2 regions of the Dictyoglomus turgidum DSM 6724 genome follow, and region 1 is predicted to be linked to the other one. Evidence: riboswitches for the same ligand, from Rfam matches in the RefSeq annotation. Region 1 holds a riboswitch; the other holds the start of a gene.
What was found. Region 1 has a riboswitch for thiamine pyrophosphate ahead of DTUR_RS06520 (energy-coupled thiamine transporter ThiT). Riboswitches for the same ligand answer to the same signal wherever they lie in the genome.
Positions count from the first base shown of each region.

Region 2: it holds a riboswitch for thiamine pyrophosphate, as region 1 does, so the genes downstream of both, thiS (sulfur carrier protein ThiS) here and DTUR_RS06520 (energy-coupled thiamine transporter ThiT) in region 1, are expected to answer to the same signal.

Region 1 is NC_011661.1:1,275,456-1,291,148, reverse strand. It holds gene DTUR_RS06570 (bifunctional phosphoglucose/phosphomannose isomerase) at 1-676, shown strand, start outside; gene DTUR_RS06565 (metallophosphoesterase family protein) at 673-1,257, shown strand; gene DTUR_RS06560 (DUF4032 domain-containing protein) at 1,260-2,048, shown strand; gene DTUR_RS06555 (endonuclease Q family protein) at 2,045-3,265, opposite strand; gene DTUR_RS06550 (alpha/beta hydrolase family protein) at 3,342-4,331, shown strand; gene DTUR_RS06545 (RrF2 family transcriptional regulator) at 4,402-4,818, shown strand; gene DTUR_RS06540 (DUF933 domain-containing protein) at 4,822-5,826, opposite strand; gene DTUR_RS06535 (archease) at 5,829-6,245, opposite strand; gene gyrA (DNA gyrase subunit A) at 6,242-8,668, opposite strand; gene DTUR_RS06525 (thiamine diphosphokinase) at 8,734-9,393, opposite strand; gene DTUR_RS06520 (energy-coupled thiamine transporter ThiT) at 9,386-10,183, opposite strand; TPP riboswitch at 10,239-10,348, opposite strand; gene cysE (serine O-acetyltransferase) at 10,369-11,037, opposite strand; T-box leader at 11,169-11,391, shown strand; gene DTUR_RS06510 (TrpB-like pyridoxal phosphate-dependent enzyme) at 11,432-12,784, shown strand; tRNA gene DTUR_RS06505 (tRNA-Ile) at 12,891-12,965, shown strand; tRNA gene DTUR_RS06500 (tRNA-Val) at 12,994-13,069, shown strand; gene DTUR_RS06495 (zinc ribbon domain-containing protein) at 13,150-13,863, shown strand; RNA gene rnpB (RNase P RNA component class A) at 14,164-14,521, shown strand; gene mraZ (division/cell wall cluster transcriptional repressor MraZ) at 14,688-15,128, shown strand; gene rsmH (16S rRNA (cytosine(1402)-N(4))-methyltransferase RsmH) at 15,116-15,693, shown strand, end outside.
Region 2 is NC_011661.1:1,664,622-1,680,314, forward strand. It holds gene DTUR_RS08515 (TraB/GumN family protein) at 1-134, opposite strand, end outside; gene DTUR_RS08520 (mechanosensitive ion channel family protein) at 158-922, opposite strand; gene DTUR_RS08525 (rubrerythrin family protein) at 1,529-2,041, opposite strand; gene DTUR_RS08530 (DOMON domain-containing protein) at 2,195-2,752, shown strand; gene DTUR_RS08535 (ABC transporter ATP-binding protein) at 2,785-3,552, opposite strand; gene DTUR_RS08540 (ABC transporter transmembrane domain-containing protein) at 3,597-4,067, opposite strand; gene DTUR_RS08545 (hypothetical protein) at 4,075-4,314, opposite strand; gene DTUR_RS08550 (phosphotriesterase family protein) at 4,529-5,458, opposite strand; gene DTUR_RS08555 (YbgA family protein) at 5,479-6,465, shown strand; TPP riboswitch at 6,504-6,623, shown strand; gene thiS (sulfur carrier protein ThiS) at 6,682-6,870, shown strand; gene DTUR_RS08565 (thiazole synthase) at 6,875-7,648, shown strand; gene thiH (2-iminoacetate synthase ThiH) at 7,654-8,763, shown strand; gene thiF (sulfur carrier protein ThiS adenylyltransferase ThiF) at 8,763-9,365, shown strand; gene thiE (thiamine phosphate synthase) at 9,358-10,029, shown strand; gene thiC (phosphomethylpyrimidine synthase ThiC) at 10,010-11,263, shown strand; gene thiD (bifunctional hydroxymethylpyrimidine kinase/phosphomethylpyrimidine kinase) at 11,241-12,032, shown strand; gene DTUR_RS08595 (hypothetical protein) at 12,332-12,631, shown strand; gene DTUR_RS08600 (metallophosphoesterase family protein) at 12,676-13,434, opposite strand; gene DTUR_RS08605 (DUF4388 domain-containing protein) at 13,431-14,828, opposite strand; gene DTUR_RS08610 (ABC transporter permease) at 14,862-15,693, opposite strand, start outside.

The DNA.
Region 1 (15,693 bases):
GAAAGAATTTGCTCAAGAAAACAATCTTACCCTTGTAGAGATACCGAGTGGAATGGCTCCAAGGGCAGCCATAGGTTATGTGACTATACCATCTTTTGTAATTTTGGAAAGATTAGGACTTATTTCTTCTAAAAAGAAGGATATTGAAGAGACAGTAGCATATTTGAGAAATAAGAGAGAAGAATTTAAGATTGAGGTTCCCACTGAACAAAATGTGGCAAAAAAAGTTGCAAAAATGATGTTCAAACATATTCCTGTTATTTATGCTGTGGAAGAAAAATGGAAGGTAGCTGCTTATAGATGGAAATGTCAAATAAATGAGAATTCGAAATATCCTGCTTTTTATCATTTCTTTCCCGAATTAAATCATAACGAAATTATGGCGTGGGAAGCTATAGACAATGTTATAAAGCCATTAACTTTAATTTTCCTTTACACATCTCTTGAGGGAGAGATGAAGATAAGAGTTGAGTTTATGCAAGAGAAGATCTCGGCAAGAGGAGTTCCAGTATTTCTTTGGCAAGCAGAAGGTAATAATCCATTGACTCAATTTTTCTCCCTAACTTATCTTGGGGATTTTGCTACTGTCTACCTTGCTTATCTTGCAGATAAGGATCCCTTCTCCATAGGCTATATAAATGAGCTTAAATTAAGGATTGGACAGGCTTTAAGTTGAAGATATTAGCCCTTGCAGATATAGAGTCTCCCAATTTTTACGAAAGATTTGATATTAGCCCATATAGAGGGGTGGAGGGGGTAATATCTTGTGGTGATGTTATGCCCGAACTTTTAACCTACATTGCTACCATGTTAAACGTACCTGTTTTTTATGTATATGGAAATCACGATGAGATATATTTGAAACGTCCTCCTGAAGGCTGTGAAAACATTGATGGTAGGATAATTGAATTTAAAGGAAAAAAAATATTAGGACTTGGAGGATCTATTAAGTACAGTGATGGGAAATTTCAATTTACAGAGAAAGAGATGGAAGGAAGAATAAGGAGACTTTATTTTAAATTAAGAAAGGGTATAGATATTGTGGTTGCCCATTCTCCCCCAGCAGGGGTTCATGAAACGGGTGATTTTGCTCACAAGGGCTTTGAATCTTTTCTTAAATTAATTATAAAGTACCAGCCTAAGTATTTTTTACATGGGCATACTCATATGAACTATGTTTATAACTCTCAGAGAATTGCTGAAATTGGAAAAACTAAGGTTATAAATTGTTCTGGGATAGTGATATTGGAGCTTTGAGGATGAGGTTTTTTAGAGGCTTATTTAAAAAAAGACATCTAAAAAGTTTTGACGAAAAATTAAAAGAGGAAGATTTTATTGGATGGAGAGATTTAGGCTATCAAACCATTGAGGTTGATAAAATTGTGGGAAGTGTAGGAAGGTATAGAGATTTTGATGAAGAGTTCAGACCATTAAAGGGAAGCTCAAAAAGCAGATTACAAGAGCTTGAGAATGCCATATTAAGAGGGAAGATCTTACCTCCCATTGAAGTTTATAAGATAAAAGATGAATATTATGTTGTAGATGGAAATCATAGAGTGGCGGTAGCAAAGAAATTAGGACAAAAGGAAATTGATGCTCATATAATAGAGTATATTCCTGCAGAGACTAGTATGGAAAATATATTAGCTCGGGAAAGATCAGATTTTGAACTAATAACGGGTTTAAGAGATATAATTCTTACAGAGATAGGGCAGTATAGAAAGCTTCTAAGCCAGATTTTAGAACATAAATATTATATGAGTGAGAGAAGGGGAGAGGAAGTTAGCATAAAAGAAGCAGCAAGAGATTGGTATAAAAATATATACCTACCTATTGTAGAGAAGATTAGGAAAGAAAAGCTTCTTGATGCTTTTCCTGGAAGAACCGAATCAGATTTATATGTATACATATCCGATCATAAATGGCTTGAAAGCCAAAAAAGAGGATATGATATAGGCTTTGACAAAGCAATAGAGGATTTTAAAAATTTTGTTCCAGAGACCTCCCTTAAGGAAAAAATTTTTGATCTTTTCAAATTTCAATTTTAGAAAAAGGATATTTGTCTTTTGTCTTCATTTCCAAATATTTCAATTTTTCCATAGACCCCATCGTACCCTGGTTTAATAGAAATTTTTCCTTCTCTCATGAGTCTTATACCTATAGCTACTTTTTCAGATACTTTAGCAATTTCAGAGATGTCTCTATAAAGAAGAATACTTAGTTCATCACCAAGGTTCTCTATAAACCTCATGTATTCTCTTTGAACATAAGGAGAAGATACATCTTTATCCATGGCTTGAGCTATAATCTCCTCTAAAGGAACTAAGTTTACATAAGGGATTTTATTCTGAGGTATAAATCCCTCTTCTCTATCTGCAAGAGCTTCTACTCTGTGGAGTACCCCTATGGTAAGAGGTTTTTTACATACAGGACATAAATTTTCTAATCTTTGGCTTTCTTTAGGATGTAAAGACACATTGCAGTTCCTATGTCCATCATAATGATATTTCCCCTCTTCTGGGAAAAATTCAATGGTAAACAAAAACTTATTTTTGTCTTGGGTCTTTATAGCGTTAAAAATCTCTCTATAATTCATATCACAGTTAAATACATTAGCTTCTCTTCCAATTTTCCCTGGCGAGTGGGCATCAGAGTTAGAAATCAGACATATTTTATCAAGAGAGCTTAATCTCCAATTCATAGGAGGATCACTACTCAATCCTGTCTCAAGGGCAAAGATTTTACTACTATATCTATCAAAAGCTTCTTCTATAGAATCAAACCCTGAGTTAGATCCAAATAGAGAAAACCACGGTGTCCAAGCATGGGCAGGAATTATGTGAACATCCTCAGATATCTCCCAAAGAAGAGGTAAGATTTCTAATATTGATTTTCCAATAGTAGGCCTTCCATCAACAGAAAGGTCGCAAAATTTACTTAAGGTTTTGTTAATCTTGGAGGCAATTTCTAACGTGGGTGAGAAAATAATCAGGTGAATTCTTCTCAATTTTTTATTCTGAGAATATACCAAACTTACTTCAGAGGTTAATATAAAGTTTGTACTATTATAAGAGTAAATGCCATAGTTTTCTTCTTTTAATTTTTCCTCCAATTCTTCAAACCATAAAGGATGAGTGAAATCTCCTGTTCCTAAAAGGGCTACACCTTTTATCTTTGCCCATTTTGAAATCCCTTCTAAATTCATATCTTTGCTTGTGGCTCTACTATATTTGGAATGAATATGAAAATCTGCTATGAATCTCAAAGAAATCACCTCTTTTATTCTCATTAGTTTATAATAAATTGGTTAGATTGTTAATATTTTCTCAAGGGAGGGAACTATGAACTTTGAATACTTTCTGAGGCTTTATGGAAGGGAAAGGAAGTATGAATTTAAAGCAAAAAATGTTAGAGAATGGGAAGATTGGAAAACAAATTTTAGGAAGGACTTGATCAGGATTTTAGGAGAATTTCCTGAAAGTTCAGATTTTAAATTAGAGATTCTTGAAAAAAGTAAGCTTAGAAATATCTGTGTGGAAAAAATTAAGTTTAACTCCTCAAAAGATATAGAAGTTATAGGTTATGTTTTAACTCCTGAAATAAATCTTCCTGCTCCTTTTGTAATAGCTGTTCCTGGACATGGAGTTGGAGCAAAAGATGCAGTTTTTGGGGATTCTTCAGGATATATGAAGAATTTTGGAGTTCTACTTGCTCAAAGTGGTTTTTTAACTTTTGTTATAGAGCAGCTTGGATTTGGAGAAAGAAGAGAGGAAAAAGATATAGAAGAAAGAGAAGATAAAAGCTCCTGTAGAACTTATGCTTTTTGGGCTTTAATGCAAGGCAAGACTCTAATAGGATTAAGGGTTTGGGATATTATAAGGACTATTGATCTTTTTTTGGAAAATTTTGAGATAAAAAGCGATGCTATTGGAATTTATGGAATCTCGGGAGGAGGAACCACTGCACTTTTTACCTCAGCTATTGACGATAGAATAAAAGCTACAGTGATTAGTGGGTATCTTAATACCTTTAGAGATAGTATTTTGTCAATGTCTCACTGTGAATGCAATTATATTCCAGGGATTTTAGAATATGGAGAAATGTATGATATAGCTTCTCTTATTGCTCCAAGATTCCTATTTATTGAGCATGGAAAAAAGGATCCTATTTTTCCCATAGAAAGCACTGTTTTTGCTTTTAAAAAAATTAAGGAGGTATATGATTTTTTAGGGGTTTCTGAAAATATAGATTGTGAATTCTTTGATGGTGGACATGAGATTTATGCTAATAAGTCTATTTTTTGGCTTAAAAGGATTTTACAAGGTAAATAATAATTTGACTTTTTTAGTATAGAAGGTTAAAATATGTCTAAAAAAGTATGAATTATGAGGTGTAGAGAAAATGAAATTACCAACGAGGTCAAGATATGGATTAAGAGCTTTGATTTATATTGCTAAAAATCAAAAAGAAGAAAATCCTGTAAGTGTTAGAAAGATAGCAGAAGCTGAGGAGATACCATTAAGGTATTTAGAAAGGATCATGAGGATCCTTTCTCAGAAGGGTTATGTTAGAGCAGAGGTAGGAGCTGAAGGAGGATATTATTTGAGCATGCTCCCTGAAAATATTAAGATTCTTGACGTGGTAGAAGCTCTTGAGGGTAGGATTAATCTTGTAGATTGTCTTCATGGGATAAAATGCAAAAGAATGGCTTATTGCCCTACAAGACCTTTATGGATGGAGATGACAAAAAGTTTAAAAGAAACCTTAGCAAAATACACCCTTGCTGACTTCTTAAGGGAAGAAGAAAAGATTAAATAAGAACTATACGTGGAATCTGATGTAAATCACGTCTCCATCCTGCACTATGTAATCTTTCTTTTCAATTCTTACTTTTCCTTCTTGATAGGCTTTTTTCCAATCCCCTATTTGGACAAGTTCATCCCATCTTATCACTTCAGCTCTTATAAAACCTCTAGCTATATCTGAATGGATAGTCCCTGCAGCCTCTAATGCGGTACTTCCTTTCTTGAGTTTCCATGCTCTGGCTTCCTTTTCTCCAGCTGTAAAAAAGGAGATCAGGTCATTATATTCAAAAATCTTATCAAGAACTTGGTTCCTTATGGGGTCTTTAAGGTTATAAATAGATAAATACTCTTTTACTTCATCTTCAGAAAGCTCCATTATTTCTTCCTCTAATTGGGCAGGAAATATAAAATAAATTTTGTTTTTAAGTTTGTTTTTAATTTCTTCTATAAATTTACTATCCTCTAATTGATTGTTAGAGACATTTATTACATAAAAAATGGGTTTTATGGAGATAAAGTTCCAAGAAGATATTATTTTTAATTCGTCTTCTCTAAGTTCAATTTCGTTTAAGGGTTTTTCCTCTAAAAGATTTTTCTGTATTTTTTCTAATACGCTTTTTTCTGCCATGTTAAGTTTTCTATTTTTTAACAGTCTTTCACATATTTCTAAATCTCTCAATATAATTTCATTTTGTTCATTATTCGTATAATTTTTTATATCCAAATCTTCTCTAAAGAGAGGTATTATATAAAAGAGTATCTCAGATTTTTGAATTCTTTCATAAAACTGAGGAGTAAGAGAGGAAAGCTTAGCATTTCCAGGAAGATCAATAAAGTCCATATTTATGAAATTAATAGATTTACTATTAAAGGTTTTCCAAAGTTGAATCAATCTATAGTCTTCCTTAGGAACAGCACATACATTAATATCGGAAAATTTAAGATGGGCTCTTCCCTTTGAGAGTACTTTTAAAAATGTGGTTTTTCCAGACTGGGACTCTCCTATAATTAGGTTTGCCATAGTTATATATCAAATACCACCTGTATCATCCATTTATCTTCTCTTTGTTCTATTTTTAAAAGATTATAGGTAACTGCTTTTATCTCTCTTGTTATCTCATGTTTTTTAGGGTCAAATCTTTCTCCATAACAATGACTTATAAGTTGATTGTGTCCAATAAGGGTTACATCAAACCTTCTAAATAAGAGTTTTTGTACTTCAAATACATAGAGAAGTTCGTTAAGCCAAGTGACTAAAAGAGATTCTAAATCTTCTCCGTCAACCTCAATATCAAAGCATTCCTTTTCTTGAATTTTTTCTAAGGGGCACATAAGGTCAAACATTGCTTCAGCAGCTGATTCAAAGGCTTTTTCCTTTGTTTCTCCATATACTATAATTCCTATATCTGCAGTATGATCTAAAAGTTCATAATTTTTCATGTTTCGTTTTCCACCAGATCCATACTAACTACACTATCATCCTCGTTGAGTTTTACCAACTTAACTCCTTGTGAATTTCTTGAAAGAATAGGAATGTTGTTTACTGGAATTCTTATAATCTGTCCTTTTTTCGTGCTTATTAGTATCTCATCATTTTCTGAGACATTTTTTACTCCTATAAGATCTCCAGTTTTTGATGTAATTTTAATTGCTCTTATTCCAATGCCACCTCTTTTTTGGGTTGAAAATTCCTGTGGATTAACTCTTTTTCCAATTCCATATTTGGTTACGAGTACTATCTGTTTAGATTCTTGAAGTATGACTCCTCCTATTACAGAGTCGTCTTTTCTCAACTTTATGCCTATAACTCCTTGGGCTACTCTACCCATGGGTCTTGTGTCTTTTTCATGGAACCTTATGGCATTGCCCTTTCGTGTAAATATAATTATTTCGTTATTTCCTGAGGTAAGGAATACATTTACAAGAAAATCTCCCTCTCCAATTTTTATAGCATATATTCCTGATTTTCTTACATTTTCAAATTCTTCTACAGGAGTTTTCTTGACGATTCCTTTTGATGTGATAAAAAAGAAGTAGAGATTTTTTGGAAGTTCACTAAGGGAGATTATTTCTGTTATTCTTTCTTCGTTCTCTATATTAAGATATTCTTTTATGGCTATTCCTTTACTCTGTCTTGAGGTTTCATCTAATTCATAGGTTTTTATAGAATAGACTTTACCTTTATTACTAAATAGGAATAATGTACTTCTTGTAGAAGTTACCACGAAAGACGTTATTACATCATCATTATTATTAGCAAGAGTATTTAGACCTTTTCCTCCTCTTCTTTGAAGCTGATATGTAGATAAAGGAAGTCTTTTAATATAACCGTCTTGAGTTATACATATCACTTCAGGATTGTCAGGCAGAATATCTTCAATAGTAATATCGCTTTTTTCTTCTTCCTCTATAGAAGTTTTTCTCTCATCAGCATATTTTTTCTTTATCTCCTTTAACTCTTCAGAAATAACGCGCCAAAGTTCTTTTTCGTCTTTTAATATTCTTTCAAGAATTGATATATTTTCCTTTATTTGCTTCATCTCTTCCATTAATCTTTCTTTTTCGAGTCTTGTAAGTTGATGTAATCTCATGTCAAGGATTGCTTGGGCTTGATTTTGGGTCAACTTAAATCTCAACATTAACTTCTCTTTCGCCTTTTCTGAGTTCTCTGCTTGCCGAATAATTGAGATTACCTCGTCAAGATGATCAAGGGCTATGAGTAAACCTTCTAATATGTGAGCTCTTGCCTTTGCTTTTTCTAAATCATATTTAGTTCTTCTTATAACTACATCTTTTCTATGTTCAAGGAATATAGTTAGTAGCTCTTTTAAATTAAAAATCTTTGGTTGTCCGTCCAATATGGCAAGCATTATAACTCCAAAGGTTGTTTGAAGTTGAGTATGCTTGTATAGTTGATTTATAACGATTTTAGGATCAGCATCTTTTTTAAGCTCAATAACGACTCTTATTCCGTGCCTGTCGGATTCGTCTCTTAAATCTTTTATTCCAGTTATTTTTTTCTCTTGAACTAATTCGGCTATCTGAGTGAGGAGATTTGATTTGTTCACCATGTACGGTATTTCTTTGATTATTATGTTTTTATCGCCTTTTTTAGTTTCCTCAATGACTAATTTTCCTCTTACTGTTAATTTTCCTTTACCTGTTAAATAACTTTCTCTAATTCCCTTAGTACCAATTATTATTCCCCCGGTAGGAAAATCAGGCCCTTTTATAAAATTGAGAAGCTCTTCTATTTCAGCTGTAGGTTTTTCAATAAGATATAAAAGGGCATCAATTAATTCTCCTAAATTGTGGGGAGGAATGTTTGTTGCCATTCCTACAGCAATTCCCGATGAACCATTCATAAGAAGTTGAGGGATTTTAGTAGGTAACACTACCGGTTCTCTTAAGGAATTATCATAATTAGGTACAAAATCAACTACATCTTTTTCGATATCTGCTATCAGCTCAGAGGCTATAGGAGATAGTCTAACCTCTGTATATCTCATTGCGGCAGGCTCATCTCCATCTATAGAGCCAAAGTTGCCATGACCATCTATAAGGGGATATCTAAAAGAGAAGTCTTGTGCCATTCTTACGAGAGCTTCATAAACTGCTGCATCTCCATGAGGATGATATCTGCCTAGTACATTACCTACTACATGAGCACTTTTTCTGTAAGGTCGATTATGAAGTATTCCCGATTCATACATGGAATAGATGATTCTTCTTTGAACTGGTTTTAAGCCGTCTCTTGCATCGGGTAGAGCTCTACCTACGATTACGCTCATGGCGTAATCAAGGTAAGAGTTTTCCATTTCTCTTTCTAAACCAACTAAGATAACTTTACTTTTCTCAGCCATATTTTTCCTTCTTGTTTAATCTTGGTTAAAAAATAAGCTAACGTCTTTTAATTTTAGCATAAATTTCAGGTTTGGTATAGATGTATAACCAATAAAGTTCCTTTTTGTATGCTGATCTTAGCTTGGTAATCAGTAAACACATTACTTATACCACGAGTAAGATTTCTGTAGAGAGGTTCATAATTCAAACTATATTTAAGTCCTTCTAAATAAATCCCTTCTACTATTTCTGATAGGGGAATAAGGGAGAGAATGTCCCCCTTATTCCCCCAGATGGTTTTCTCTTCTTCTCCTTTCATAATGTAAATCCTAAGTTTTCTATCAATAACATGTGGCTCTATATTCAAATCTTTTATTCTTTCAAGGAAAAATATATTGGCAAGTGTATGATCTATACGTCCTCCTAGAAGCCCTACGATGTATATGGAATTTGGATTAAATTTTACTGCTTCCCTTATAGCAAGTTCTAAATCAGTTTCATCTTTTTCAGTGGGATAAATTTTCCACTCAACTTGGTGTTTGGCAAGCCTTTTTTCAATATCTTCAGTGATTGAATCTAAATCTCCAACTATAATATTTGGAAAGATTCCAAGCCTTAATGCAATCTTAGTTCCTCCATTGGCACATATTACTTTATCTACTGGTAGGATTTCATCAAGATCAAAAGTAGTTATCTTAGTTTCTCCGTTTACAAAAATCAAGATTTTTTTAACTTCTTTATTCATTTTCTCTTAGCCTCTGCATAATTATTAAAACAAAAGGTAAACATACAAAGGTAGAGGGTACCACTACAAAAAGATTGTAGATGAGAGAATATATCCATGCTGGAGTTCCTGGAGGAGCGTATTCGGAGAAGAAAATTATTCCCGAAAGAAAATGAGCAAAAAGTCTTCCTAAGCCTCCAATGAAAACACCAAGTTCTATAGGTTCTTGAGTTTTTCTTATATAACCTCCATAAAGAAGGAGTAAAGTTCCTAAGATTCCTGCTATTATTAATACAATCCTTGAAACTGGATACCATTTGATTTTAAACTCTAAATCCTTAATATCTTCTTCTATTTTTGACTTTTCTTCCCCTGTAGCAGTTTGTAGTTTCGCTTTTAGCTCTTCTAAAGTTGTTTGAGTTTGTGGAAGTTCCGAAGATATATTTACTACAAAAAAGATTGTTCCCAGGAGAAAGAGTACAGCAATTATATAAGTAATAAATTTCGAAATTTTTAAGTTTTTTACTATGCCAGAAAGTCCAATTAAGCCAAAGGCTATAGGATAGTCGAGGAGATATTGGAGCCAATGTACCACATACATATCTTGCAAGGAATGAATCAATCCATAAGTAACTCCCACGAGTAAACCAGGAACGAATCCCCATCTTAGGGCAAAAATAAATAAAGGAAGCATTTGCAGGCTTATACTTCCTCCTTGAGGCATAGCTCCTATCCTTAAGTACCAGAGTAAAAGAGATAATGCAATACTTAAGGCACCTTCAGTAAGCATCCTTATAGATTTTCTTTCCATGTGAGCACCTCCCATAAAAAATTTAAGGCTCCCTGCCAGCCATAAGGAGGGAACCTTAAATTTTTTATCCCTTCCCTACGCTGGCATTACCCAGATCAGGTTCAAAGGGTCGGTAGCTCCTGCTACCCTCTCAGCCTCGGATCAGAGGCTCCCCCGGGAACCATCTTCAATTTTTGTGTATTATATCACATCTCTTTTATTTTTTCTCTGATGAGATTTTCCAAATAATTTATTCTTTTTTCAAGATTTTCTATTTTAGCATTCAATTCTTCTATTAACCTTAGTTCCGGATCAGGTATATTACCATGTTCTAACATCTCCTTAGGGGTTAATTTTTTTCCTTCCTGGGTTACAATTCTTCCTGGTACCCCAACCACAGTACAATTAGGTGGTACAGATTTTAATACTACAGAACCTGCTCCTATTCGGGTATTGTCTCCTATGGTTATAGGGCCTAAAACCTTTGCTCCAGCTCCTATAACCACGTTATTTCCTATAGTAGGATGCCTTTTTCCTTTTTCTTTACCTGTACCTCCAAGGGTAACTCCTTGGTAAATTAGTACGTTGTCACCTATCTCGGTGGTTTCGCCAATTACTACGCCCATACCGTGATCTATAAAAAATCCTTTGCCTATTTTGGCTCCTGGATGTATCTCTATTCCTGTTAAAAATCTATTTATGTGGGATATGAGCCTCGGAATTATAGGTATTTTCAATTTCCATAAGAAATGAGCAATACGATGCAAAAGAATGGCATGAAATCCAGGATAGCATAAGATTACCTCTAAGAAATTTCTTGCTGCTGGGTCTTTTTCAAAGACAGCTTTGTAATCCGCAATTATAGTTTCAATAATTTTTTTCATTACTTTTTCACCCCAATTTATACTTCTTTGGTATAAAAATAACATATAGTTTTAAAATTATCAATAGTATATCCACTTTTAAATCTTTGTTGTATAATAATAAAAAAAGCAATTTGAAATTAGCAAAAGCTGTGAAGGGGAAGAGTAACTATAAAACAGGATTACAGAGAGGTTAGTCTGAGGCTGAAAGCTAACTATCCTGTTTATAGTGAATGGGCCCCGGAGCTTCGAGGCGAAAGGTTTGAGTAGCCAAAGACGGTATTGCTCCCGTTATAGAGCAAAGAGTGGAGTCTTTTTAGACTCCATTAAGGTGGTACCGCGAGAGTAAGCCTTCTCGTCCTTTTCAGGATGAGAAGGCTTAAATTTTTATAGGGGAGGTACAATTATGTCAAAGGTCAAATTTATTCTTGACGAGTCTAAAATACCTAAGGATTGGTACAACATTATTCCTGATCTGCCTTTTCCTCTTCCCCCGGTCTATCATCCTGTGACCCTGCAACCAGTAAAACCTGAGGATCTTGCACCTATTTTTCCTGTGGAGCTTATAAAGCAGGAGGTGAGTACAGAGAGATATATTGAAATTCCCGAAGAAGTAAGGAAAATATACAAGTTATGGAGACCAACTCCTTTGTATAGGGCTCTTAATTTAGAGAAATATTTGGATACTCCAGCTCATATATATTATAAATACGAGGGAGTAAGCCCTCCTGGAAGCCATAAGCCAAATACTGCTGTAGCTCAGGCCTTTTATAACAAGCTTGAAGGGGTTAAGAGATTAACTACAGAGACTGGAGCAGGACAATGGGGCTCAGCTCTTGCTATGGCTTGTAATTTCTTTGGGTTAGAATGTAAAGTCTATATGGTTAAAGTAAGTTATTATCAAAAGCCATATAGAAGATCCTTGATGGAGATCTGGGGAGCTAAAGTAGTACCAAGTCCAAGTCCTGATACTGAGTCAGGGAGAAGGATATTAGAACAAGATCCTGACTCTCCGGGATCCTTAGGAGTTGCTATAAGTGAGGCAGTGGAAGATGCAGTTAAAAGGGATGATACAAAATATTCCCTTGGTAGTGTATTAAATCATGTCTTACTTCATCAAACTGTGATAGGAGAAGAGGCTTTATTACAAATGGAGATAGCAGGAGAGTTTCCTGATGTAGTTATAGGTTGTGTAGGAGGAGGAAGCAATTTTGCAGGTATTTCTTTTCCTTTTATAAGAGAAAAATTTAAAGGTAAAAAAATAAGAATTATTGCAGTTGAACCAGAATCATGTCCAAGTTTGACTAAGGGAGTTTATACCTATGATTATGGAGATGTAGCTAAGATGACTCCTCTTCTCAAAATGTATACCTTGGGGCATAATTTTATACCTCCTGCTATACATGCTGGAGGACTTCGTTATCATGGTATGGCTCCTTTGGTTAGTGCTTTATATCACCATGGGTACATAGAAGCTGTAGCTTATCCCCAGACAAAAGTATTTGAAGCAGGAGTGATCTTTGCAAAGACTGAGGGTATTGTACCTGCTCCAGAATCCACTCACGCTATTAGAGCTGTCATCGATGAGGCTTTAGATGCAAAAGAAAAAGGAGAAAAGAAAGTAATATTATTTAATTTGAGTGGACATGGATTCTTTGATTTGTCTGCTTATGATCAATATCTTTCTGGAAAACTTGAAGACTATTTCTATCCAAAAGATAAGGTTGAAGAGGCATTGAAAGAACTACCTAAGATCTAAAATCCAAAGTCGGGGAATGGGCTTTTAGCTTCCATTCCCCGATGAGTTTTATTTAGAGGGCACTTGAATTTTAGGGAAGAATATATTATAATTTTCTTCGATGGTTGGGCCCGTAGCTCAACGGCAGAGCAGCCGGCTCATAACCGGTTGGTTCTAGGTTCGAATCCTGGCGGGCCCACCAATTTTTTTATATAAAGAACTATTGTGGTGGGCGGATGGCTCAGAGGTTAGAGCGCCTGCTTCACACGCAGGAGGTCGCAGGTTCAAATCCTGCTCCGCCCACCAATTTTTTTACTCTTTTCTTTTCCTCCTTTATAGTCTAAAATAAACGAGGATCTTTATGTTCTTTTAGGAAGGGAGTTAGTATGAAGAGAGAGTTAATTCCAAAATTATTAGAAATACAAGATTTACAATTAAAATACCGAGAATCTGAAAAAAATTTAAAGGGGCTTCAAGCAGAATTTGATATCTTTAAGAATGAAAAATTAGGAGAAATAAAGTTGAAAGAAGAAAATCTAATCAATATTAGAGATCAGATTAAAAAGCTAAGAGATCAACAAAGGGAAAAAGAAGATCAGTTGGTTTTATTAAAAGAGAAGCTTACTAATGAAGAAAGGAGAATATTAATTTTAAAAAACCCTAAGGAAGTAATGCATATGGAGAAGGAGATAGAAAATTTAAAGAGTTTAATCTCAAAAATTGAGGACGAAATTTTGAATCTAATGATTGAGTTAGAAGAGAAAACAAAGACCGAGAAAGAATTGGAGAAAGCTTTTAATGAGTCTAAAATAGCCTTTGATAATAAAGTGAAGGAATATGAAGAAAAGATAAAAAATGTAGAGAATGAGATAGAGCTTTTACATATAGAAATTGAGGATAAAAGAAAGGAGATTCCTACTGATGATTTAGAGGAATTTGATAAATTGTCAAAACAAAAAAATTATAAACCTATAGCAAGGGTAAATAGAGATGTATGTGAAGGATGTAAGATAGCCATTCCTAAGGTAGTTCTTGAAAGGGTAAAGAGAAATGAAATTGTAAATTGCCCAAATTGTGGTAGAATTTTATGGGTGGAATGATATAACATGGAAGCAATTCTTCTTATAGTAGGGGCTTTGTTAATACTGTACCTTGGAGATAAGCTGATAAAATACTTTACAACGCCTAAATGTCCTAAATGCGGGAAAATTTTGCTCACAAGGTATAGACTATTAAAAGCTCCTACACCTTTTGAAGATGGAGTTGAAGAGAAAATTATGTATTGTGAATGTGGATATGAGAAAAGAGTTACCTATAATGTTCCTTATTGGAAGATCATTAGAAAAGAGGGTTTAAGAGGATTTGAGGTTGTACCTTGGACTAAATTATATGAGGAGGAAGAAGTAGATCAGGCAACCGCGGAATTGAGAGATTCCGAGGAAAGTCCGAACACCAAAGGGCAGGGTGCTGGGTAATACCCAGTCAGGGTGACCTGAAGGAAAGTGCCACAGAAAATAAACCGCCCAAGGTTTTTGCCTTGGGTAAGGGTGAAAAGGTGAGGTAAGAGCTCACCAGCAGGAAGGGTGACCTTCCTGGCTTGGCAAACCCCACCTGGTGCAAGGCCAAATAGGAGGGGTTGAGGTGGCCCGCCGACCCTCGGGTTGGCCGCTTGAGGCAAGAAGTAATTCTTGCCCTAGATAGATGGTTGCCGCCCCATATATATGGGGAACAGAATTCGGCTTATGATCTGCTTCTTCCTCCTCTTTTTTATTAAACAAAAATTAAACAAAAGTTAAATCATATTAATTTCTCTAACTCCAAATATAGACTAATCCTTATAAATCTCTTTTTTTTATTTGTTAAGTCTTATGCTATACTTGTGGTAAAAAGTGGTAAAAAGTGGTAAAAGATGGGGGAAAATTAATTGTTTGTTGGGGAGTATTATCACTCACTTGATGAAAAAGGAAGACTAATTGTTCCAAATAATTTTAGGCAACTTTTGGGGGAAACTTTTTATCTTACCCGGGGTTTTGAGAGGTGTTTGAATATCTATACTATTACTGATTGGAATAATTTTTCTGAAATTATTAGTAGTTTTTCTCCCACAGATGATTTAATGAGGAGACTCTGTAGGTTTTGGTTTTCTGGATCGGTACAGGTTACTACTGACAAATTAGGCAGAATACTTATTCCATCTTTTTTAATTGATTATGCTGAGCTTTATAAGGATGTAGTAATTATAGGGGCTGGAAGACATATAGAAATCTGGGCTAAAGAGAGATGGGAAGAGTTTAATAAGGAAGAGAATATTCTTGAGAGTATGAAAGAAATAAACGAAAAGGTGTCTGAATTATGGAAGAGATAGAAATCATTCATAAACCTGTAATGTTAAAAGAAGTTATTCATTATTTGAAACTTTCTCCAGGAAAAATAGTGGTAGATGCTACTTTAGGACTTGGTGGACACAGTAGTGAGATTTTAAGAGAGTTAAAAGGAGAAGGACTTCTTATAGGTATAGACAGAGACGAGGAAGTTCTTAATTTAGCAAGAGAAAGGCTAAGAAAAATAGCAAATAATTTCGTATTATTTAATACCACATATGACAAAGTTCAGGAGATATTAAAGGAATTGAAATTGTCGTTCATAGATGCAATTTTGTTTGATTTAGGTTTTTCCTCCTTTCATATAGAAAAAAGTGAAAGGGGCTTTTCCTTTATGCGACCTGAGGAGCCCTTAGATATGAGATATTCTAAGGATACTACTCTAACTGCAGCAGACATATTAAACAGTTTCAATGAATTAGAGCTTTCAAACCTCTTTTGGGAATATGGGGAGGAACCTCTTTCAAGAAAACTTGCAAAGAAAATAGTTGAGAGAAGAAAAGAGAAAAAATTTGTATACGTTAAGGATCTCTTAGAAGTAGTTGAGGA
Region 2 (15,693 bases), 390 kb from region 1:
ATAGATCCCAAAATATACGCCTTACCATAATCAGATCTTACCTCATAGAAAATCCCCTTAGTTCCACAAAAAACAAAGTTGAGTAACAAAATAGAAATGATTACAAAAGAAATAAGTCTTTTTAAATACTTCATTATCCCTTCCCCCCTACTACTAATTAATTCTTTGTTATCCTCAGATCAACGACCATATATGGAATAGAAATATTATTTTCATCAAAAACCTTCTTAATTCTAGTACTTAAAGCATTGATAGCATCAAAATAACTATCTCTATTCACCCAAAAATATACAGTATAGGTTATTCCCGAATTTCCATACTCTTTAAAAACCACCATATTATTTACACTCTCATCCTTTACTACGAGTTCTTCCTCTTCTAAAGCTCTTTTTAATAAACTTATAACCTTCTCAAGATCAGAAGAATAATCCACACTAACATCAAAACTTACTCTCCTATAAGGACCTGGCCAAAATTTTGTCACTGTTCCAGACCATACTTTTCTATTGGGTATTAATACCATCTTCCCATCAAAAGTCTTTATCCTTGTATGGTTCATCTCCACCATATCCACTATTCCACTAATTCCATCTACATCTAAAGCTTCTCCCTCAAAGACTTTTCTTGTCACCAAAACCAATATTCCAGAAAGAAAATTTGTAAGCGGTTCCTGAAAAGCAAGACCTAAAACCACACCCGAAATTCCAAGTCCTGTAAGATAGGGCATTAGATTTACATTCCAAATGGACAAAATAATAGCTACACCAAAGCCAAATATTAAGAAGCCAATAAGCATGGAAACAGTTTTTGGAGCCTTTATCTCCCTTCCTGCTCTTGAAGCGACATTATTTATAGCTTTCATAATGATTTTATGAATAAAAAAGGATACAAAGAGAATAAATAAAGACCATATAATATTCATATACATTATAAATCACCCTTTATATATATCTTTCAAAAAATACGCATATCACAAATATCTGTAGCATAAACTTCAAGTCCATTTTTTGCAAAAAAATATATAATATCTTCTTTCGCACCCAAGATCTAAAATCTTAATCAAAGACATTATATCATTAAAATCTTATGCCTTACAATTTTTTAGTAAGCTTTTTTTGAATTTATAAGAAGTTTATAAAAATACGAAAGAGGATAAACCTTGATGTGGAAGAATAGAACCAAATGAAACATATAATATTATAAATCCTCTTCAGAAGATTTTTAAGTAATAAAAGGTATAGGTTCAAAAAATCATCCTAAAGAAAAGACTATGAGGATCTAAATTTAACATTAGGAAGTTAAAGGAAATTAAAAAGAGAAGGGCTTCATTATAATGCCCTTCCCATTTATGTATAGAAATTTCGCTTTGTTTTCAATCTTCTCTCCCTTTAGAGTAACCTCTAATATCTCTTTAATATCCTTAGCCCTATAGGTTCCTGCAAGTAATAAGCTCTGTATGTTCTAAAGGCTGAATCTTTACAGAGTGTTCTAATTCTAATACTCTATTAAGCATATCAACTCCATATAATTATATTGAGAACTCTTTATAAGAACTCTTTGGTGCACCACATAAAGGACACTTCTCAGGAGGCTCGCCTTCTATCGTATGTCCACAGACCGGGCATATATAAATCTTAGTTGCAGTATAATCTTCGTTTTTACTCACCAATTCTTTAGCCTTTTTATACATTTCTGCATGAATTTTTTCTGCTTCCCAAGCAAATCTTGTGCTCCTTTCTGCTCCTTTTTCGTTTTGAAATACAGCAGTATTGTTATATACGGGGTACATTTCTTCAATTTCGTAAGTTTCTCCATCTATGCACTGTTGAACATTGTCTGGCATATCCTGCTTTAAAAGTCCAAGTTCCCTAAAATGATTCCTAGCATGTACAAATTCTGCATAAGCAATAGCTCTAAACAAATTAGCAAGCTTGACTAAACCTTTTCTTTCCGCTTCTTCAGCAAAAATTAGGTACTTCATATGTGCCATACTTTCTCCTGCAAAAGCATTATGGAGAAATTCTTCGGTCATTTTTCTCATAAATTCACCCCCATTATTGAATTTTTATAATTATAACCCTTAAAAACTTTTTAAGCAATTAGAAAATTATTCTTAATATAAATTTAATGTTAAAAAAAATTAAAACATAGTATAATTTAAATTGTGAAAAATATATTAAAAAGGGGCTAAACTATGGAAGGAATTTTAAAAATTTTAATACTATCTCTAATTCTTCTTTTAACTTTTACTTTCGCCCAAACTCAAAAGCCTAATATTGATGGAAAACTTTCCCCTAATGAATATCCAAATTATGCTTCCTTTTCTAATGGAGAATTTCAAATATATTGGAAAATTGTGGGAGACGAAGTTTACATACTCATGACTGGAAAAACAAAAGGGTATGTAGCTTTGGGAATTGATCCCAAAGTAAAAGCAGGTGACGCAGATTATATTATAGGATATGTAACTGAAAAAGGAACTCAGGTACTTGACTATTATGCACCTGAAAAACATTTTGGGCATACTCAAGATGAAAAACTTGGTGGAAAGAATGATATTCCTGAATTTTCAGGCAGAGAAGATAAAGAATATACATATATTGAGTTTAGAAGAAAATTAGACACAAAAGACAAATATGACAAAGTTTTTCCAAAAACAGGAACACTAAAAATAGTGTGGGCATTAGGAAGCTCTGATGATCCAGTATCTATACATTCTAAGAGAGGTTATGGGGAATTAAAAATAAACTAAAACATCAAAAAGGGAGGGCTTAAGCCCTCCCTTTATTCTACCTTGCTAAATTGAAAACTCTTCTCCCAAAGATGCTTATATTTCCCATTTCTTAACAAAAGCTCTTGATGAGTTCCCTCCTCTACTATATTTCCTTCTTCTATAACCATAATATTATCAGCATCCTTCACAGTAGATAGTCTATGAGCAATAATTAAAGCGGTTCTATCTCTTATTAAATTATTCAATGCTTGAAGAAACAAACTTTCTGACTCAGAATCAAGAGAAGACGTTGGCTCATCAAGAAGGAGAATTGGAGAATTCTTCAATATGGCTCGGGCAATACTCAGTCTCTGCCTTTGTCCACCTGAAAGAAATACTCCCCTCTCTCCAACCCTTGTATTTAAACCATTAGGAAATCTTATTACAAAATCATAAGCAAGGACCTTCTTTGCAGAATTTATAATTCTCTCATCATCAGCATTATAATTTCCATATTTTATATTTTCTTTTACTGACTCAGGAAAAAGATAAACATCCTGATTTGCCACAGAGATGATATTTCTAAGAGACTTAAGATCCCATTTATCAATATCTAAACCCATTATCTTGATACAACCTTTGACAGGCTTGTAAAACCCAAGAATAAGCTTTACTATGGTAGACTTACCACTACCACTCTCTCCTACTATAGCTACTTTTTCTCCTTTCCTAATTTTGAAAGAAACATTATCAAGAACATTATTAGAATCTCCATAGGAAAAAGTTACATTCTCAAACTCTACTGAATAGGAATAGTAAGGATCATAAGTTTTTACCACTCCCCCTTTTTCCTCTTCTGCTAATATTACTTCGTGAATTCTATCTAAATCGGAGCTATGAATACATTAATAAGCCCTATAAAAGCTATTATTCCTCCTACACTCATCTCTCCACTTATTACCAACCTACTACCAAACAAAAACATCATTATAAACGGGCTTAAACTAATAATTTCTTTTAATGGATCAAGAAGAGCTTCAAATTTAGCAGATCTTAGTCCTTCTTTAAAAACTCTTTCAAGCTTTTCATCAAATAGACTAATTATCTCCGACCTGAGATTAAAAGCCTTTACTAAAGTTATTCCTGACAGTGTATCTTGAACCACTGCGTTCAAATTTCTATACTCATTCTGTTGCCTTTTTGTATATTTTTCTACAGGCTTTGTAATAATAACTGAAAGATAAATACATAGGGGAATTATGGCAAAAGTAAAAAGGGTTAACTTCCAATTTATAAGTAAAGCAAGAATTAATCCAAGGGTAAAGACAAAAGGTTGATAAAAAATATCACCCAAAGAAGAGTTAAGAAAATAATGTAGTCTTATTTAGTTTTTCTCCAATCCTTAATCTTAGATCATTTACATATCTTTCTGAGAATTTACTTAAATTAAAAGCTTTGATATATTCCAAAATAATTCTAAAAATAGAGATCAATAGAACAGTAAAGAAAATCTCTTTAAATCCGTTTCCATATTTTTGAAATAAATATTTATAAACGCAACTACAGTTGATAAAAGGAGTGCTAATACGTTTAAAGTCCAATCCTTCTTAAAAATCTCACGCATAAGCCCCTTTTTCATCTATCACCTCTAAATCCTTAATTTTTACTTAACATATTTTAAAATTGAATTTTAATTTTTGTCAATATATACCTTAAAAAATTTCAAATTAACCCTCCATGAATGCAAAAAAATCAATAAAGATAAAGGGATAGATGATATTTATGGGGAAATATTTTTTACTATAAGTAAACTATTTATCTCTTTCTCACTCTTATATCAAAAGCTTCACTTGGATTATTAACAAGTAACTTTTCAACAATCTCCTCACTTATGCCCTTTTCTTCCAGTTTAGGAATAAACTTATAAGATATGTCTGTATAAGGCCTTATATTTTGTTCCTCTTTAGATTTTCCTACAGTAAACCATCCTGCATCATGGGAGATCAGGATCCTATCTATGAACCCCTCTTTTATAACCTTCTCCATAAGGTTTAAATGATACTCCATTGGTCTTGCCCCAATGGAATCGTACTCAAGAAAAGCTCCTTTTTCTAACAATTCAAGGTGCACTTCAAAGTTTTCAATGGCATCAGCATGAACAATGATCAAAGCTGAAAGATCTACTTTCTCTTCCTCAAAAATTCTTGCCACTTCGAGGGCACACCTTTCTTCTCCTGTATGACATGCCACTGTAAGCCCAGTCTCAAGATGAGTAAAAGCAGAAGCTCTTATCAATTTTTTATCTATCTCATTTAGAGGTCCAGGATTTACTGCAGTTTTAATAAAACCGGGCTTAATACCATCTTCAATTCCTTTTTCCCATTCTTCAATCCACATTTTTGCAAAATCTTCTGAAGAAAGATTCCAATACTTTTTGGGCACATGTTTATCTTCGCCTGCCCCATAAAAACCTGTATTTGTTATGACATTTAATCCAGTTTTTTCTGATAGAATTTTCAAAACCTTTACATCTCTTCCTACATACTTGGGAGTACATTCAAAGAAAGTACTATAACCTAAATTTTTAATCTCCATTAAATACGGTAACATTATCTCTACAATCTCATTTCTCAAATTATCATCAATCTTTATTTGTTCTTCGGCAGGAGAGAAATCCACAAGAATATGCTCATGAACTAAGGTTTTTCCCATATCTTTTTTATCAACAAAACCTTTTACAGTCATAACCATAAGGTTCACCCCTTTTGCTTTTTACAAATGATATTGATATAATATCAAACATGAGAAATTTTACAAAGCCAAGAATAGTATATAGTGCTTGTCTTAATTCAGAACCAGTAAGATACGATGGTGGAATAATAAAAGATAGTTTTGCTCTGAAATTAAAAGAATATTGTGAAATTATAACAGTATGTCCAGAAGTCTCTATAGGGCTTGGGGTACCCAGGGAAAAGATCATAGTATATGTGGAAGAGAATAGATTAGGAATCTATCAACCCAAAACTGGATTAGACCTAACCGATAAGATACTTGACTTTTCCGAAAATTTTCTAAATACCTTACCTGAAATAGATGGATTCCTCCTAAAAAGTAAATCTCCTTCCTGTGGCCTATCAAACACCATGATTTATAAAGATAGAGAAGGAAAAATCTTCCACTCTAAAGGAAAGGGAATCTTTGCTCAAAAGGTTTTAGAAAAATTTCCTTACATTCCAGCAGAAGACGAGGGAAGGTTAAGAAATCCAGAAATTAGGGAGAGATTTCTAACGAGAATTTTTGCTCTATCAGAGTTAAGAAATCTCAAGAATAAAGATAATACAAAAGTAAAAGACCTAATAGAGTTTCATCAAAACAACAAATATCTCCTTATGGTTTATTCTCAAAAGCATTTGAAAGAACTTGGAAATCTTTTAGCCAATCAGTCTAAATATCCCTTTGAAGAGCTAATTGAGAAATATGCCCTCTTGTTTAAAGAAGCACTCTCTACAAATCTTAAAAGAGGAAATCATGTTAATGCCATCTTCCATATATATGGATATTTTTCTAGAAAATTAAAAGCGGGAGAAAAAAATCATTTTCTACATCTTTTAGATCTTTATAGAAGAGCGAAAATAAATTTAAGCCCTCTTGTTGAAATCTTGAGAAGTTGGGCATATAGATTTGATGACCAATATCTTTTAAATCAAACCTATTTAAATCCTTATCCTAATGAACTATCTTATATTGAATAAATTCTAACTTTTATGGTATAATTTTCCCAAAATTAAATATGGTTTTCCAGGGGAGCTGAGGGGATAAGCTCGGCTGAGAGGAGACCTAAGATCCCGGTCTCGACCCTTTGAACCTGACCCGGGTAATGCCGGCGGAGGGAGTGAAAGGTATAAAAAATCAAAGGACCGCTCGGTATAAACCGGGTGGTCCTTTATGTTTAATAGGGAGGGAAAAACATGCTTGTAAACGATAAAGAAGTAAATTTTAAAGGAAATTTAAAAGAATTGCTTCTTTCTCTTAATTATCCCACCGAAAAAATAGTTGTACTAGTAAACGGAGAAATTGTAAAAAAGGAAAATTGGGATAACGTAGAGTTAAGAGATGAAGACTACATAGAAATTGTCTCTCTTGTGGGAGGGGGATAATAATATGGGCTTAATAATTGATAATACTATTATAAATAACCGTCTCTTTGTAGGGACAGGTAAACTGCCAGATTATAGTGTTATCCCCAAAATGCATGAAGAACTAAAAATAGAAGTATTTGCTGTGGCAGTAAGAAGAATAAACCCCGAAATCAATAAGGGTTATTCTATCTTAGATTTCCTTCCTAAAACGGCAAAAATAATGATTAACACCTCTGGAGCAAGAAATCATAAAGAAGCAGTTAAAATTGCGGAAATAGGAAGAGAACTTACGGGTTCTGATTGGGTAAAAATAGAGATATCAGGAGAATTAAAATACCTTTTACCCGATAATGAAGAGACCATAAAGGCAGCAGAAATACTTGTCAAAGATGGATTTAAAGTCTTTCCCTATATATCTCCAGACCTTATCGTAGCAAAAAAATTAGAAGAAATAGGAGTTTCTGCAGTAATGCCTTTAGGCTCTCCCATAGGAAGTAACAAGGGAATCGATTGTGAAACTTTGCTTAAGGCGATTATAAATGAAATCTCTATTCCTGTTATTATCGATGCTGGTATAGGAAGGCCTTCCCACGCTTCAAAAGCTATGGAATTAGGTGCTGATGCAGTACTTATAAATACAGCCATTGCTACATCCAATGATCCCTTTAAAATGGCTGAGGCTTTTAATTTAGCGGTAAAAGCAGGAAGAATTGCCTACGAAATTGGTCTTCCCGAAGAAAAAGACTATGCTGACGCTTCGTCACCACTGATAGATTTTATAAAAGGAATTAGGTGAAAAACATGCTCAGGGAGATTCTTAAAGAAGCAGATGAAATCTTGAGAAAATCTCATGTCTTAGAGAATAAAGGAGGAAATGTCAGAAAAATAATTGATAAAGACAAGATATCAAAAGAGGACCTTTTTATTCTCCTCACTGATAATTCCGATGAAACTTTAATATTAATGGCTAATAAAGCAAAGAGACTTACAGAAAGGTATTTCGGAAAAGTTATAACCCTATTTACTCCTCTTTACCTTTCTAATTATTGTCTTTCTCCCTGTGAGTACTGTGGATTCTCAGCTAAACTTCAAATTCCAAGGAAGAAACTAAAGGAGGAAGAGATAATAAGAGAATACGAAGCCATCAAACAAACCAGCATTGACAGTATTTTACTTTTAACAGGTTGTGATAAAATTAATACTCCCTTTGAATATATCCTCTATGCAGTTAAACTTGCTAAAAAATATTTTTCAGAGATCTCCATTGAAGCATATCCTATGGAGGAGGAAGAATACAGAGTCTTAGTAAAGGAGGGTTTAACAGGAGTTGTTCAATATCAAGAAACTTATAATAAGGAAACCTATAAGAAGCTCCACCCTGTAGGTCCTAAGAGTGATTACGAATATAGATTACATACTCAAGAAAGAGCACTAAATGCAGGAGTTTATGAGGTAACTGTAGGAGTACTTTTAGGAATTAATGATCCCTATGAAGATGTGTTTAAGAGCATTCTTCATGCGGAGTACCTCTCTCAAAAATATCCAAAGGCTGAGATTAATATATCTTTCCCAAGATTTAGAGACCCCAAAACAGGCTTCAAACCCAAGTACCAAGTAAACGAAAAATTACTTTTAAGGTTTATTTTCTGTGCAAGAATTTACCTACCCCATGTAGGAATAACCATATCCACAAGAGAAAACAGCAGATTCAGAGATAATATCATTGGCTATGGAGTCACTAAAATGTCTGCAGGTTCAAAAACTACTGTAGGGGGATATGCTCAAACTGAAACAACAAGTGTTCAATTTGAAACTGATGACAGAAGAACTGTAAATGAAGTTATTAATGCAATAAAAAATAGAGGATATAGACCAGAATTCACAAATTGGATAAAAGGAGGCCTATATTAATGAATTCTTTTGAGGAAATGCTCCTTAACTATTTCACAAAAGAACAACTTGATAAAATTCAAAAAACCCGCATTGTAATAATGGGATGCGGAGGGCTTGGTTCCAATGGTGCCATTTCTCTAACACGCACAGGATTCAAAAACTTTATCCTCATAGATTACGATAAGGTTGAAATTTCAAATCTTAATCGTCAAGCCTACTTTCTCCATCAAATAGGAATGCCTAAGGTAAAAGCTCTAAAAGAAAATTTATTAAAAATAAATCCCGACTGTAATATTGAGGAATATGAAGAAAAAATAACCCCTGAAAATATAGAAATATTTATGAATAAAGGGGATATTATCATGGAGGCCGTGGATTCAGCCCAAACAAAAACTCTTATTCTCAATACTGCTATAAAACTTAACAAGAAAATTGTCTCTGCATCGGGAGTATGTGGTTATGGAAATTCTGAAAAAATAAAAATAAAAAGATTTAATAATATCTCTATCGTAGGTGATTTTGAAAGTGATAACTCTCTTTTCAAACCCTATGCCCCTAAGGTAATTGCAATTTCAAATATTCAATGTGATGAAATCCTAAGGATGGTGCTTTATGAATAAAAAAGAAAAATTAGAGCTATTAAAAGATTTCAATCTATACTGCCTAACCTGTGAAGAATATTCCATAGGAAGGAAGAATATTGATGTGGTAAGAGAAATTCTTGAAGCAGGGGTAAAGATTATACAATACCGAGAAAAGAAAAAACCTATGAGAGAAAAATATCATGAAGTCGTAAAAATAAGAGATTTAACTGCTAAGTATAATGCTTTACTTATAGTAAATGATCACCTAGATCTTACAAAAATAGTTGAAGCAGATGGGGTACATATTGGACAAGAAGATTATCCTATAGAGGTTGCTAAAGAGTTCTTAGGGGAAAACTTCATTATAGGTCTCACTACTCATACAAAGGAACAAGTTATGGAGGCATTACGAAAAGGAGCTGATTATATTGGACTTGGACCTATATTTCCAAGTTATACAAAAGAAAAACCTCACCCACCAATCGGAATAGAGATTCTTGATTGGGCTATCAAGAATATCAGTATTCCCGTTGTTGCCATTGGGGGTATAAAAGAATCCAATATCCATGAGATACTAAATCTGGGAGCCAAATGTATAGCTATGGTGACTGAGATTGTTTCTTCTCCAAATATTTATGAGAAAACGAGAAAAATCATCCACATATTGGAGGGATATAAAAATGGAAAATACATTGCTTGAAAAAGCCCAAAAAGGAGAACTTTCTTATGAGATAAAATCTGCATTTGAAAATGAAGAAATACCAGCAATGGAAATCTTATTAAAAAACATAGTTGAAGGAAAAACTGTTATTCCTGCTAATAAAAAAAGAAAAAGAAACAAATACTATGCCATTGGAAAGGATTGTACAGTGAAAATAAATGCAAATATAGGAGTTACAGGAAGCTATTCTAGCTTTGATAAAGAACTTAAAAAGGCTGAACTTTGTGAAAAATATAATGTGGAATCAGTTATGGATCTCTCTTGCGGTACTTTTGCTAAAAGATTTAGAGAAAAGCTTATAAATGAATTCTCTTTTATAGTGGGAAGTGTTCCTATATATGATCTTTCCGTTAAATTTAAGGATTTTACAAAAGCAAAGCCAAAGGATTTTTTGGAAGTTCTTGAAGAACACGTAGAAACTGGAGTTGACTTTGTTACTATACATGCAGGAATAAATAGGGAACTTGTGGAAAAATTGAAAGATAAAAACCGTCTCCTAAATATTGTGTCTCGTGGTGGCTCCATGATCTATAAGTGGATGGAGACAAATAACTTCGAAAACCCCTATTTTGAATATTTTGAAGATGTACTTAAAATATTGAAAAAATATGATGCGACTATAAGTATAGGTGATGCTTTTAGACCAGGATGCATACAAGATGCAGGAGAAGAGCTACAAGTAAGAGAAACTTACATAGTAAGTAAACTCGCAGAAAAGGCAAGGGAATATGGTGTACAAGTAATTATTGAAGGTCCTGGCCATGTAAGAGCTAATGAAATTTATTGGACAGTAAAAATGATTAAAAAAATCTGCAAAGATGCCCCTTTATATGTTTTGGGGCCCCTTACTACAGATATTGCAGCAGGCTATGATCATATATCTGGAAGTATGGGAGCATTGATTGCATCCCTTGCTGGAGCTGACTTCCTCTGCTATGTCACTCCTGCAGAACATTTAAGACTTCCAGATTTAGAAGATGTAAAAGAAGGAATTATTGCTTTTAAAATCGCAGCCCATAGTGCCAATATAGCAAGAGGATTTAGAAAATCTATTGAAAAGGATATAGAGATGTCCTTGGCAAGAAGAGAGTTGAACTGGGAAAAGATTATAAATCTTTCTATAGATCCTGAGAAGACAAAAAGATATAGAGGAGAACTCCATAATACTTGTACCATGTGTGGTGAACTTTGTGCCATCAAAAACAGTAGTTAAAATATTAGTTATAGCGGGATTAGATCCATCAGGGGGTGCGGGAATATTCCTGGATATAAAAACAATCCAAAGGCTTGGAGGATATGCTTTTGGTATTCCTACCTGTCTTACTGTCCAAAATACCCAAAAAGTCTACAAAGTTTACGAAATAAATCCAAGATACTTTTTGAAAACCTTTGAAGTTTTAATTAAGGATGTAGGAGAACTTGATAGTGTAAAAATAGGAGTCCTATATTCAAAAAAAATTATTGACTTAACTATAGAACTTATTAAAAAATATCAACTTAAAAACATAGTTCTTGATCCAGTAATAAACCCTACAAAAGGAGTTTTACTCCTTAAAAAAGATGCTTTTTCCTCTTTCCTAAGGCTGATATCCTTATGTACAGTGATAACTCCAAACATACCAGAAGCAGAAATCCTAAGTGGAAAGAGAATAAAATCCTTGGAAGATATGGAAACTTCTATAGAAGAAATCAGTAAAAAATTTGAAATTGAAAATATAGTTTTAAAGGGTGGACATTTAAATATAGAAAACAAGGTTTATGACTTACTTTATTCTAGAAATAGATTTGTATTATTTGAAAAGGAGTATTTAAAAGATCAAAATATCCATGGGACAGGATGTCTGTTTTCCTCAATTCTCTCCTTTTTTCTTGCCCAAAATTTAAACATAGAAAAAGCATTTTATGAAACACAAAACTTTTTTCAGAAAATCATTAAAAAAACTATAAAGATAGGAAAAGGGCAGGACTTAGTAAATTTTTAAGACTTTTCATAATTTTCTCAGAAACTGCTTGTACAACTCCTTCTACTCCGCCTCCTACTGGACCCGAAGAGGATACAGCAATATTTAATTTTGAGGATGGAACTCAAGGATGGCAAAAAGCAAGTGGTGATGATGGGTCAGCAGTAATAGGTGTTTCTCAGGATACCACAAAAGCTTATAAAGGAAATGGTAGTTTAAAAGTAGACGTAAAGTTAATTAAGGGAACTCAAGAAAAAGCGGGAGTAGAAATATATTTTGCTGAACCTGTAGATATGACTGGAAAAACATTGACAATACACATGTACATTGATCCTAGCTTAAAAGGAAACAATAATGGCATACAAATATTTGCAAAGGACAGTGATTGGTCTTATGGAGCAGGACCTTGGATCAACGTATCTGACAGCAATGTAGGAACATGGACAGAAGTAACACTAAATTTTGATAACCCAAATTGGAGTTGGGCAGGTGGAGGATCTGATGGTCAATTAGATATAACCAAAATAAAGGCAATTGGAATCAAAATCCTGATGGGTGGAAATGCTCCAGCAGGAGAAACTCTTGAAGGTTCCTATTGGCTTGATTCTATAAACTACTAACATAAAAATTAGAGCGAGAGGCTACTTTTATTAAGCCTCTCGCTCTACCAATTTAGTCTAACCACTTCTTCATTTATACCTTCATCGCTGACTTTTATCAAAATAAAATGAGGCTTTCCCTCATCAAGGTTCGATGAAATGTAAGGACGGGCGCCACCAATTCCAGAGATGATATAAACAACTCCGTTAATTTCTTTCCTATAATACATATGAATATGCCCTGAAAAAACATAATTTACATGATATTCCTCAAATAATTTCATTAATATTTTAGACTCTACAGGATCTGCCTTGTGAAAAAGGAAAAACCAACTTGGAGATATAACTGGTTGGTGCATAAAAACAAATTTATATTTCTTATTGGTCCCCTTAAGTACTTCAATTAACCATTCAAGCTGAACCTTTCCAAGAGATCCCGAAGCGTTATTCAGAATAATAAATCTTGCATTCTCATAGTCAAAATAATAATACAAGGGTCTCTTAGTAAAGCTTTGAAACCTTGCCCCCTTAGGATCTTTATATAAATCATGATTCCCAGGAACGATATAAAAGGGTACACTTACATTCTTTAAAATGCTTCCCACATACCGATACTCTTCGTCACTACTTTCTACCAGAATATCTCCCAGCTGAACTATAAAATCAGGTTTTCTTTTTACAACTTCAGAAAGATTTCTTTCAAAAACTCCAAAAACAGGCCTTCCCGCTCTATCTCCAATTACCGCAAAAGTAAAAGCATAAATTGTTGAATATAGACTAATAAATAAAAAAATTATTGCTAATATTTTACTTGTATTTCTCATCTTATTAGACTAATATATATCTCCTTCTCTTTTACAACTTTACTTTCTATCTCCCTTATAATTTTATTAAAAACTTCATCCTTATTAGATTTACTTAGTTTACTCTCTAACACACTATAAATCAATCCCCCAGCCTCAACTATAAAGTTTTTAATTTCATCTTCGCTGTATTTGTCCTTCTCTTTATAAAAATATATAAAGTTAGGCCTTCTATCAAGCACTATATGATTAAATAAATATCGTACATCAAGCAAAGAACTTCCTACAAACTCACTCCATACTTTTTCGATCTCCTTGATCAAACTCTCTTCCTTTAGTTCCCTTTTTAAAGTATTCCAAAAAATATAGAAAGAATAAATCATAGCTATTTTATAGTCACTCTTCACATTTATCAAACAATTATTAATTATTAAATTAGCAATAACATTTTGAGTATATATTTTCTCTAAAGGAGAATAATCAAAAACTTGCCTTAAAGTTCTCTCTCCATCAAAGAAAAGAGAAACCACAAATTCATCTGTCCTTAAATCTCTACATACAGGAACAAATATATCATTTCCCTCACCCTTTAATACTACCGAAAATTGTTCAGCTTTTGTCTTGTCGATTTCACTTTTCACATACTTATTCAGAAAATCAAATACATCTCTTATAGCTAATTCCACTTCATTAAAATCAAATCTTGTCAAATGCCTATAGAAGTAATGCCATGACATCTTTTCAGAATTTATCAAATCCTCTAACAAGCCTGAAAAATCCTCATGAATTTTAGAGACAAAACTCTGAATATCCTTTTTCAGCCCTCTTTCATTAATCAAGTATCTTCTGCCTTCTTCCTGCATCAAAAATTTCCAAAACCTCCATAGTATATATATCCAGAAGAGCCTCTCATCATCGTCTACTCTAAGAAGCTTTCCCTCCCTTATCAATTTCTGAATTAACTCAAGAGCTTTTAGCTCTCCTAATGGTGAGTTTAAAACCACATCCCTTACTTTAGCAGTACCATCAAAAGAGGAAGATACCACTTCTTCTTCTAAAGCAAGTCCATCCATTCTAACAGGAAGTAGCACAAAGTCGCTTAAATAGTTCATTAAGTCAAGATGTTTAGAGAAATTTACAATAATCTCAAGAGGATCTAAATTCAAAGTTTTATTCTGGGTCTTCCCTTCAGGATAAAAAACAAAGTCCCCTATATTCCAGAGCACAAGTCCCAAAACTGCATTATATCCCTCTATAAAACCAGTTTTAACATTAACTATCTTACCATTTTCAAAAAATACCTCTACCCTCTTTAAGCCGTTATCTATTTCAAGCTTTCCTGTCTTTCTTCCTATGGAAAGAGTCTGAAGTACTTCCCAAAGAGGAATACTTTGTAAATCTCCCCTTATACCCATAACATTCCCCCTTTTCCCCTTCCTAAATAAATTTTATCTTAGTAAACCCATTTTTCTTTTCCTATATTGATCAAAGATAATTGCTGCTATAATTATTGCACCTATAGCTGAGGGTTGCCAGTAAGCTGGAAAACCTAAAAGTACCATTCCTGTTCTTAGAACCTGCATAATAGCAGCTCCAATAATAACTCCAAGAACTGTTCCTTCACCTCCAGCAAGAGAAGCTCCACCTATAACTGCCGCAGCAATTACATCAAGCTCATAACCTAAAGCTGCTGTTGGGGCAGCTACGCCTAATCTTGCAGTCATTAAAATACCACCAATAGCTGTAAGAACACCACAGAGAGTATATACTAAAATTTTTATTCTTCCAGTATTAATACCTGAAAGCCTTGCAGCCTGCTCATTTCCACCAACCGCATATATCTTATATCCCCAAGAGGTTCTATTAAGAAAAATTGATGTAATTACTCCTAAAATTATCATAAATATTACAGGAAGAGGTATACCTACACCTAAAAAGGGAACATCATATTGGCCAAGGAAATTAAAGGATTTTGGAAGATCTCTAACGGGCCACCCACCTGTTACTCCATAACAAAAGCCCCTTGCAATATTCATAGTACCAAGAGTAGCTATAAAGGGCGGAAGATTAGTTTTACTTATGAGTATTCCATTTATAAAACCTATTAATCCTCCAATAAATATTCCACCAAGAATAGAGAGAAAAACCCCAAAATTTGCTTTAAGCATCATGGCTGTTATTAGTCCTGCCATAGCCATTACTGAACCTACAGAAAGATCTATTCCTCCAGTAATAATAACCATCAATATACCAAAACCACTAATGGCAATCCAAGAAAAA